DNA from 3 places in the Erwinia sorbitola genome. Region 2 is predicted to be linked to each of the others. Evidence: predicted binding sites of a transcription regulator. Region 2 holds the regulator's gene; each other region holds the start of a gene.
The links. Region 2 encodes CRP, which controls carbon source genes, mostly activating them, when cyclic AMP is high. Its sites were predicted from a motif close to ATGTGANNNNNNTCACAT; they were not measured.
Positions count from the first base shown of each region.

Region 1 (3,145 bases), 770 kb from region 2:
GCAGCGATATGTTTAAAGGGCCGACGGCGCTTTTCGGCGGGATTGAGTATCAGACACCCTGGCAGCCACTGCGACTGAAAATGGAGTATGAAGGTAACGACTACAAGGATGACTTCGCTGGCCGTCTGGAGCAGAAGAGCAAATTTAACGTCGGAGCCATCTACCGCATCACCGACTGGGCGGATTTGAACGTCAGCTATGAGCGTGGTAACACCTTTATGGCCGGCTTCACCCTGCGTACTAACTTTAACGATCTGCACCAGAATCAGCGCGATACGCCAAAACCGGAATATAACCCGCAGCCGCAGGATCGCTTCCTGGAACCTACGGTGACAGCCAGTCAGCTGACGGATCTGAAATACAATGCCGGTCTGGACGCACCAAGTATTCAGGTTGATGGCAGCACCCTGTATGTCAGCGGTGAGCAGACAAAATATCGTGACACCGCCCGCGGCGTTGAACGCGCCAATATTATTATGGCGAATCATCTGCCGGAAGGAATTGATACCCTGAAGGTGACGCAGCAGCGCAGCCATATGGGGCAGGTGACCACAGAAACTAATGTGCCGAGCCTGCAACGTCAGCTGGTGGGATATCCGCTGGGGCGCGAAGAGACGCTACAGCAGCAGCGTGTGGATCCGGTTGACCCGGGTCATACCGAGCAGGGCTTCTTTATTGACGGTGACCGCCTGAACTACAGCCTCTCTCCGGTTCTCAACCAGTCTGTGGGCGGCCCGGAAAGCTTCTATCTGTATCAGGTGGGCGTCATGGCTAACGCCAGCTTCTGGCTGACCGACCATTTACTGATAGATGGCAGCCTGTTCGGCAACCTTGCGAACAACTACGATAAGTTCAACTACAATGGTGCCCCGGCGGACTCCTCGCTGCCGCGTGTGCGTACCCATATTCGCGATTACGTTGAAAATAACGTCTATGTGAATAACCTCCAGGCCAACTACATGCGTGAACTCGGCAACGGCTTCTACGGTCAGGTTTATGGCGGCTATCTGGAAACCATGTATGGCGGGGCGGGCGGTGAGGTGCTCTACCGTCCGCTGGATGCGAGCTGGGCTGTGGGTGTGGATGCCAACTACGTTAAGCAGCGTGACTGGGACAACATGATGAAGTTCACCGACTACAGCGCCAAAGTAGGCAATATCACCGGATACTGGCAGCCGTGGTTTATGCGTAACGTCCTTGTGAAAGCCAGCGTCGGGCAGTATCTGGCGGAAGACAAAGGTGTAACGGTTGATATATCGAAGCGCTTCGACAGCGGGATCGTCGTGGGTGCTTACGCCACTAAAACCAACGTTTCGGCAGAAGAGTACGGCGAGGGTGACTTCACCAAAGGCTTCTACATCTCCGTGCCGATGGATGTCTTCAGTGTCTCACCAACCCGTGGCCGCGCGCAGGTAAACTGGACGCCGCTGACGCGTGATGGCGGTCAGATGCTGGGTCGTAAGTATCAGCTGTACGATATGACTAGCGATCGCGATATCAACTACCGATAACGACCAATGGCCGGGTATACCCGGCCAGCATCGTCACCAATAGAAATGTTGTGATCTGCATCACACTCAAGCATATTGTAATCCGTCGGCATCACCGACGGATAACCATGACTTTGAGGCGCCCGACATGACTTCCCCTGACCGTAACACGCCCGCCAACCGGCTGGCCTTTGCCCTGCAAATGGTATTAAACACCGGCCTGATTGCTCTCGCCTGTATCCTGATTATTTTCCTCGGCAAAGAGACCATCCATCTTGGCAACGTGCTGCTGAATACCGGAGAGCAGACCTCCTCTTATCTGCTGATCGAAGGTATCGTGATCTACTTCCTCTACTTTGAGTTTATCGCGCTGATCATTAAGTATTTCCAGTCAGGCTATCACTTCCCGTTGCGCTATTTCGTTTACATCGGCATCACGGCGATCATTCGTCTGATTATTGTCGACCATAAAAACCCATTTGATACCCTTGCTTACGCCATCGCTATTCTGATTCTGGTGATCACTCTCTGGCTGGCAAACAGCAACCGCCTTAAGCGCGAATAACCGCGGCTGCCTGCCACAAAATCGTGGCAATTTGCCCTGCTTTGATAGGTTTGCCGCCGGGGTCTGCGTTACACTGACGCATCGAAGATTTTGCGGAGAAGTGTTATGGCTGAGAACGCGCTGTCGCAATTGCGCGCGATCAACTGGCTACCGGATTCATCACCCCTGTTAACCGCCCCCTTGCTGGACTGGCTGATGGAAGTTGACTCCATGACCCGTCGCTTTGAGCGTCACTGTCAGCTGGTGACGGTTAACCTGCTGCGTGAAGGCTTTATCAGCGCTCAGGAAGCGGCAGATGACATCGCTCTTTTGCCGGTCGAATCGCGCTACTGGCTGCGGGAAATTGAACTGTGCGGCGATGGAGTTCCCTGGCTGGTGGCACGAACACTGGTGCCTGAATCAACCCTGAATGGCCCGGAACAGAAGCTGCAACAGCTGGGAACAATGCCGCTTGGGCGCTATCTGTTTGCCACCTCCACTCTGACGCGTGACTTTATTGATGTCGGCCACAGCGCAGAACTCTGGGGGCGGCGCTCACGTCTGCGTCTGTCGGGCAAACCGTTATTACTGACCGAACTGTTTTTACCCGCTTCCCCGCTCTACGCGAGTGTGGCAGAAAAAGGTGGGGTGTAGCGTGGAGAGAAGTCTGCAAATGAGTAAGCTTTCGGCCTACAGCCGTCTGATGCGTATTGATAAACCAATTGGTTCACTGCTTCTGCTATGGCCGACATTGTGGGCGCTCTGGCTGGCCGGGATGAAAGTGCCGCCGCTAAACGTACTGCTGGTGTTTGTGCTGGGCGTCTTTTTTATGCGTGCCGCAGGCTGCGTGGTTAATGATTTTGCCGATCGGAAAATCGATGGTTTTGTGAAGCGTACTCGCGAACGCCCGCTGCCCAGCGGGGCGGTGAGCACGCGCGAAGCAAAACTGCTGTTTGCCGGGCTGGTGCTGACATCCTTTGCGCTGGTGCTGACTATGAACAGCATGACTATCTGGCTGTCGCTGGGTGGTCTGGGTCTGGCCTGGCTCTATCCGTTTATGAAGCGCTACACACATCTGCCGCAGGTGGTGCTGGGAGCCGCTTTTGGCTGG
Region 1 is NZ_CP046509.1:4,313,505-4,316,649, reverse strand. Features, by position in the region: gene GN242_RS19575 (YjbH domain-containing protein) at 1-1,511, shown strand, start outside; gene psiE (phosphate-starvation-inducible protein PsiE) at 1,639-2,055, shown strand; gene ubiC (chorismate lyase) at 2,161-2,688, shown strand; gene ubiA (4-hydroxybenzoate octaprenyltransferase) at 2,690-3,145, shown strand, end outside.
Region 1: the regulator CRP is predicted to act here: its motif matches at 1,560-1,577, upstream of psiE (phosphate-starvation-inducible protein PsiE).

Region 2 (3,145 bases):
GCCGCGCTGAATACCCCCTCTTTTATCGCCACTTTTCCGGTAGGTAATCCTGGAAACACATGTAAACCAAAGATCTGCGCTACCCCATCCAGTACGCCCAGTTTCACCAGCTCGCTGGCCCCTCCGGGCGGCACCTCTTCTGCATGCTGAAAAATAAAGCGCACTTTTCCGTTAATCTTCTCCTGCTGCTGGCACAGCACCCACGCGGCCCCCATCAGCATGGCCGTATGCGAATCGTGCCCACATGCATGCATTACCCCATGGTTATGCGAGGTAAACGCCTCCTGGTTCAACTCTTCAATGGGTAAGGCATCCATATCTGCACGTAAAGCAATACAGCGGTCGCCATGCGGCCCGGCAAGCTCTGCCAGCACGCTATTTGGCGTCGGCCGGGTGAGGGTTAACGGGCCAAACTTTGCCAGTTCAGCGGCAACATAATCTGCCGTTCCCTGCTCATGAAAAGAGAGTTCAGCGTTTGCGTGAATATGACGCCGCCATTGCAGTACCTTTGATGTGACATCGTGAATTAAACTCTCAGTATTCATCAGTGCTCCTTGATTGGTTGCAAGGTTAAGACCACAAACCAGACAACCCGGACGTTCGTTTAACCAGCCCGCAGGCCAGCAAGAAAGAAAGCAAAACAAGGAAAAATATACTGCTGGAGTCATCCACTCGCTGTGGCGTGAAATGCGGGTAGTTACCGTTCCGCATGATGTGCAGAAAATTGGCTATCAAAGGGGACAAATCGAAACAGGGAGGGGAAGATCACGGCAAGCTGCATCAGTTTCGGGCGGCCTGATAAGACCGCCGATTGGATTAAATCATCACTATCAGGTCAGCTCTATCACTTCATAGCTGTGGGTGATCTCCACGCTTTTCCCCAGCATAATCGCCACTGAGCAATATTTCTCTGCGGAGAGATCGACCGCACGTGATACCGCTTTATCGCCCAGAGCCTTGCCGCTGACAATAAAGTGCAGGTTGATATGGGTGAAAATGCGTGGAGCCTCTTCACGGCGTTCTGACGTCAGTTTAACCTCACAGTCGGCGACATCGTTACGGCCTTTCTGCAAAATAGACACCACGTCGATAGCACTACAGCCCCCGGCCGCCATCAGCACCATTTCCATCGGGCTGGGAGCTTTATCCCCTGCATTTCCATCCATCAGAATCTGATGGCCTGAGGAGGATTCTCCCAAAAACGTCATTCCTTCAACCCACTTAACTCGTGCATGCATCGCAAAATCCTCTCATTGAACCAGTGCAGAAAGAGTACGCTGCGCTAACAAAAACGGCAACGCCGCCGTTTTACAACTATGCTGAAGCGAGACAACAGAAGACAGTCTTGTAAAGCTGTGCTACAAACGAGGCTGCAATATTTTACTGGCATGAGAATGCACAGTAAAAACGGGACGACAGCTCGAGCCATGCTCCTAACAGAGGCCCGTACAAATTTCCTATGGGAACGCTTGACTATTTCAACGCCTGGCAGGGATTTAGCCCTGTATATCCAGCCTCCTCGCGCAGCAGTTCGGCGGCAACGCCTCTGTCACTCGTAGATGAAGGGTATATTTAGGCACGATTACAACAGAGGATAACAGCGAATGGTTCTCGGCAAACCGCAAACAGACCCTACTCTCGAATGGTTCCTGTCTCATTGCCATATTCACAAATATCCATCCAAAAGCACTCTGATTCATCAGGGTGAGAAGGCGGAAACCCTCTACTATATCGTTAAAGGATCGGTAGCGGTGTTAATCAAGGATGAAGAAGGCAAAGAGATGATCCTCTCCTACCTCAACCAGGGCGACTTTATTGGCGAACTGGGTCTCTTTGAAGAGGGGCAGGAGCGTAGTGCGTGGGTACGTGCGAAAACAGCCTGTGAAGTGGCTGAAATTTCCTATAAAAAATTCCGTCAGTTGATTCAGGTGAATCCTGACATTCTGATGCGCCTGTCTTCACAGATGGCGCGTCGCCTGCAAGTCACCTCAGAGAAAGTGGGTAACTTAGCTTTCCTTGATGTGACCGGACGCATCGCCCAGACGTTACTGAATCTGGCGAAACAACCGGATGCCATGACTCACCCGGATGGTATGCAGATTAAAATCACCCGTCAGGAGATCGGCCAGATCGTCGGCTGCTCCCGTGAAACCGTAGGTCGTATTCTGAAAATGCTGGAAGATCAGAACCTGATCTCCGCACATGGTAAAACCATCGTTGTTTACGGCACACGTTAACCGGCTCTGAACCCACGGCGCGACCCCCTGTCGCGCCGTTTTTATTTGGTGTGGCTCATGTGGCGGAGAATCATCTATCATCCCGAAGTGAACTATGCACTCAGGCAGACGCTGGTGCTCTGTTTACCTGTGGCGATCGGCTGGATGCTCGGCCATCTGCAAAACGGCCTGCTGTTCTCTTTAGTTCCTGCCTGCTGTAACAATGCTGGTCTTGATACCCCGCACAAGCGTTTCTTTAAACGCCTGATCGTCGGAGGCTGCCTGTTTGCCTTCAGCAGCTTTTTGATTCAATACGCTGGTGCCGAAGGGGTTCCCCTACCGCTGATCCTGCTGGTGATGGCGCTACTGCTTGGCGTCACCGGTGAGATCAGCCCGCTGCACGCACGTCTGCTTCCCGCATCGCTGATTGCCGCTATCTTCACCCTCAGCCTGGCCGGACGCATGCCAATGTGGCAGCCGCCGCTGCTCTATATTCTTGGCACTGTCTGGTACGGCGCTTTTAACTGGTTCTGGTTCAGGCTGTGGAAAGAGCAGCCGATGCGTGAAACACTCAGCCTGCTGTATCGGGAACTTGCCGACTATTGCGAAGCCAAATATAGCCTGCTTACCCGGCTTACCGACCCGCAAACTGCCTTGCCACCGCTGCTGGCGCGCCAGCAAAAAGCCGTCGATCTGATTAATACCTGCTACCAACAGATGCATATGCTTTCGGCCAGCCGCGATAGCCACTACCAGCGTCTGACACGGGCATTTCAGGTGGCGCTTGATTTACAGGAGCATATAGCGGTCAGCCTGCATCAGCCGGAGGAGGTGCAGAAGCTGGTGGAGCAGAGCCACGCCGAGGCGGTGATCCGCTGGAATGCGCAAACCATCGCCGCCCGCCTGCGCGTGCTGGCCGACGACATTCT
Region 2 is NZ_CP046509.1:381,996-385,140, reverse strand. Features, by position in the region: gene GN242_RS01635 (amidohydrolase) at 1-545, opposite strand, end outside; gene GN242_RS01630 (OsmC family protein) at 831-1,238, opposite strand; gene crp (cAMP-activated global transcriptional regulator CRP) at 1,605-2,237, shown strand; gene GN242_RS01620 (YccS/YhfK family putative transporter) at 2,295-3,145, shown strand, end outside.

Region 3 (3,145 bases), 1.7 Mb from region 2:
CCAGCGCGCAGCACCCGATAATCATGACGGCAATACGCCAGCTGCTGAAATCAGTGATAACGCCACTCAGCAAACGGCCACTCATACCCCCAATCGAATTACCGCTGATATACAGGCCCATCGAAAACGCCACCACGCTGGGATGGATCTCTTCGCTGAGATAGGTCATACCGACCGCCGCAACGCCGCTTAAAGAGAGGCCAGTCAAGGCCCGCATCAGCAAGATACCGTGCCAGCTGGTCATAGTTGCAGACAGCAAAGTACAAATGGCGGCCAGCATCAGCGACGTTACCATTACTGATTTACGCCCAACGGCATCCGAAAGTGGCCCGGTCACCAGCAGCCCCAGCGCCAGCATCCCGGTCGAAATCGACAGCGAGATACTGCTTGCAGCCGGTGAGACGCCAAATTCCTGCGACAGCACCGGAAGAATTGGCTGCACACAGTAAAGAAGAGCGAAAGTCGCCAGCCCGGCGGAAAACAGCGCCAGCGTGACACGCATAAACTGCGGCGTACCACGTTTGATAAAAACATTTTTGTCGATCGCTGGCTGTTCGGTGATGGCGGGAGTGGCACGGTCAGCAGAATAGGTCGAACTGCTGACAGGGGATGAGCGGTTCACAACGATTCCTTAGAGATATTCAGGGAGTTAACGTTGTAAAGGGTAAGAAAGTCGGATTATGATGTCTAATATATTAATAATCTCGAATGATACTTTTAAGATATGAATATTGAGTTGCGTCACCTGCGGTACTTTATTGCCGTTGCTGAAGAGCTGCATTTCGGTCGTGCTGCGCTGCGTCTGAATATTTCACAGCCGCCACTCAGCCAGCAAATCCAGATCCTCGAACATGAAATCGGCGCGCGCCTGCTTGCCCGCACTAACCGCAGCGTGCATCTGACCGCGGCGGGGCAGCAATTTTTACAGGATGCCCGTCTGGTACTGCTACAGGTTGATCAGGCCGCCGACAAAGCCGCGCGGCTGCATCGCGGAGACGAAGGCGAAATTCGCATCGGATTTACCTCCTCCGCGCCGTTTATTACTGCGGTATCCGATGCGCTGTTCACCTTTCGTCAGCGTTTCCCTGCGGTGCATATTCAGATGCAGGAGATCAACACCCGCCAGCAGCTGGCTCCCCTGAGTGACGGACGTCTTGATCTCGGCGTGATGCGCAATACCGTATTGCCGGAGAATCTTAATCACCAGCTGCTGCTGCGTGAACCCATGTACGCCCTGGTTCATCGCGCCCATCGTCTGGCCGACCGGCAAAAAATTGCCCTCAGTGAACTGGCGCAGGAGCCATTTGTCTTCTTTGACCCGCAGGTGGGCACAGCGCTGTACAGTGAAATCCTTGGTCTGCTGGGCCGTTACGATATCCAGCCTGATATTGCACAAGAGGTCGGGGAGGCGATGACCATCATTGGCCTGGTATCTACCGGACTGGGGGTATCGATTCTTCCTGCATCGTTTCGGCGGGTACGTCTGAGCGATGTGGTATGGATCCCTCTGGTTGAACAGGACGCCCGCTCAGAAGTGTGGCTGGTTTGGTCAAAACAGCGTGAAATTCCGGCGGTGGCGGCGGCAATGATGAACATGTTGCTGCCCGCATAACGCATATATCGTGGAAAACATGAGCGTTCAGATACGGAATATGTGCTGTAAATCACAATCCGAATCAAATATTTGACGTCATCTTATAAGTGTTTCAACATGAGCATAATGCTTTATTTTGAAGCGTGAAAATAAACGCCTGAGCAAAGAAATTTAGCCTTAAATATCGTTTTTATTCCGGCTGAAAAACAGGCTGCATAGCCTTGTGAGAAAGGTAACAACTGGGAGTAGGGAGTGATTGCGGATAGTAGTCAGCCTGGTCATATCGATCAGATTAAACAGACTAATGCCGGAGCGGTGTATCGACTGATTGATCGGTTTGGTCCCATCTCGCGTATTGAGCTGTCCAAAAAAGCTCAACTGGCTCCGGCCAGTATCACTAAGATTGTGCGTGAGATGCTGGAAGCGCATCTGGTGCAGGAAACGGAGTTTCAGGATCCGGGCAGCCGCGGTCGCCCTGCGGTCGGACTGGTGCTGGATACGCAAGCCTGGCATTTTCTCTCCGCCCGTATCGGCAACGGTGAAATCACACTCGCCCTGCGGGATCTCAGCAGCAAATTAGTGGTTGAAGAGAAATTCCCCCTGCCAGCTGAAGCTGAACTGCCATTACTGACGCGTATAGTTCAGCAAATTGACCAGTTCTTTATTCATTACCAGCATAAGCTTGAGCGTCTGACGGCCATCGCCATCACGCTGCCGGGCATGATCAACAGCCAGTCCGGCATTGTGCACCGCATGCCTTTTTATGACATTAACGATATGCCGCTGGGGCCGGTGCTGGCCGAACGCAGCGGACTGCCAGTCTATATTCAGCATGATATCTGTGCCTGGACAATGGCGGAGTCGCTGTTTGGTGCGTCACGTGGTGCCAGCGATGTGCTGCAAGTGGTCATTGATCACAATGTTGGTGCCGGGGTGATCACCGGAGGGCGTCTGCTGCACGGTGGCAGCAGTACGCTGGTTGAAATTGGTCATACCCAGGTCGACCCCTGGGGTAAACGCTGCTACTGCGGTAATCATGGCTGCCTGGAAACAGTGGCAAGTATCGACAATATGCTGGAACTGGCGGCGCAGCGGATGCAGGCCTCAATGAGCTCATCCTTGCATAATCAGGCGCTGACCATCGATGCACTGTGTGACGCAGCGCTGGCAGGGGATCATATCGCCTGTGATGTGATTACCGGCGTAGGTAACAGCGTGGGGCGCATACTCGCTATCATGGTCAATCTTTTCCATCCGCAAAAAATTCTGATTGGCTCTCCTCTGAACCGTGCGCAAAAAATCCTTTTCCCGGCGATTCTTAGCTGCATTCGCCAGCAGGCATTACCTGGTTACAGCGCTGATTTGAACGTGGAACCTACTGAATTTGTTAATCTTGGCACCATGCCTGGCGCAGCGCTGGTGAAAGATGCCCTTTATAACGGATCGTTATTAATCAAACTGCTACAAGGCTGATAAATCCACTAAACATTGCGCTAACGCAATCCCCGGCATCCGGCACTACCCTACAATTTTCGTTCTTTCATCAAAGTA
Region 3 is NZ_CP046509.1:2,117,188-2,120,332, forward strand. Features, by position in the region: gene ynfM (multidrug efflux MFS transporter YnfM/SxtP(Kp)) at 1-622, opposite strand, end outside; gene GN242_RS09505 (LysR family transcriptional regulator) at 725-1,612, shown strand; gene mlc (sugar metabolism global transcriptional regulator Mlc) at 1,847-3,067, shown strand.
Region 3: the regulator CRP is predicted to act here: its motif matches at 1,653-1,670, upstream of mlc (sugar metabolism global transcriptional regulator Mlc).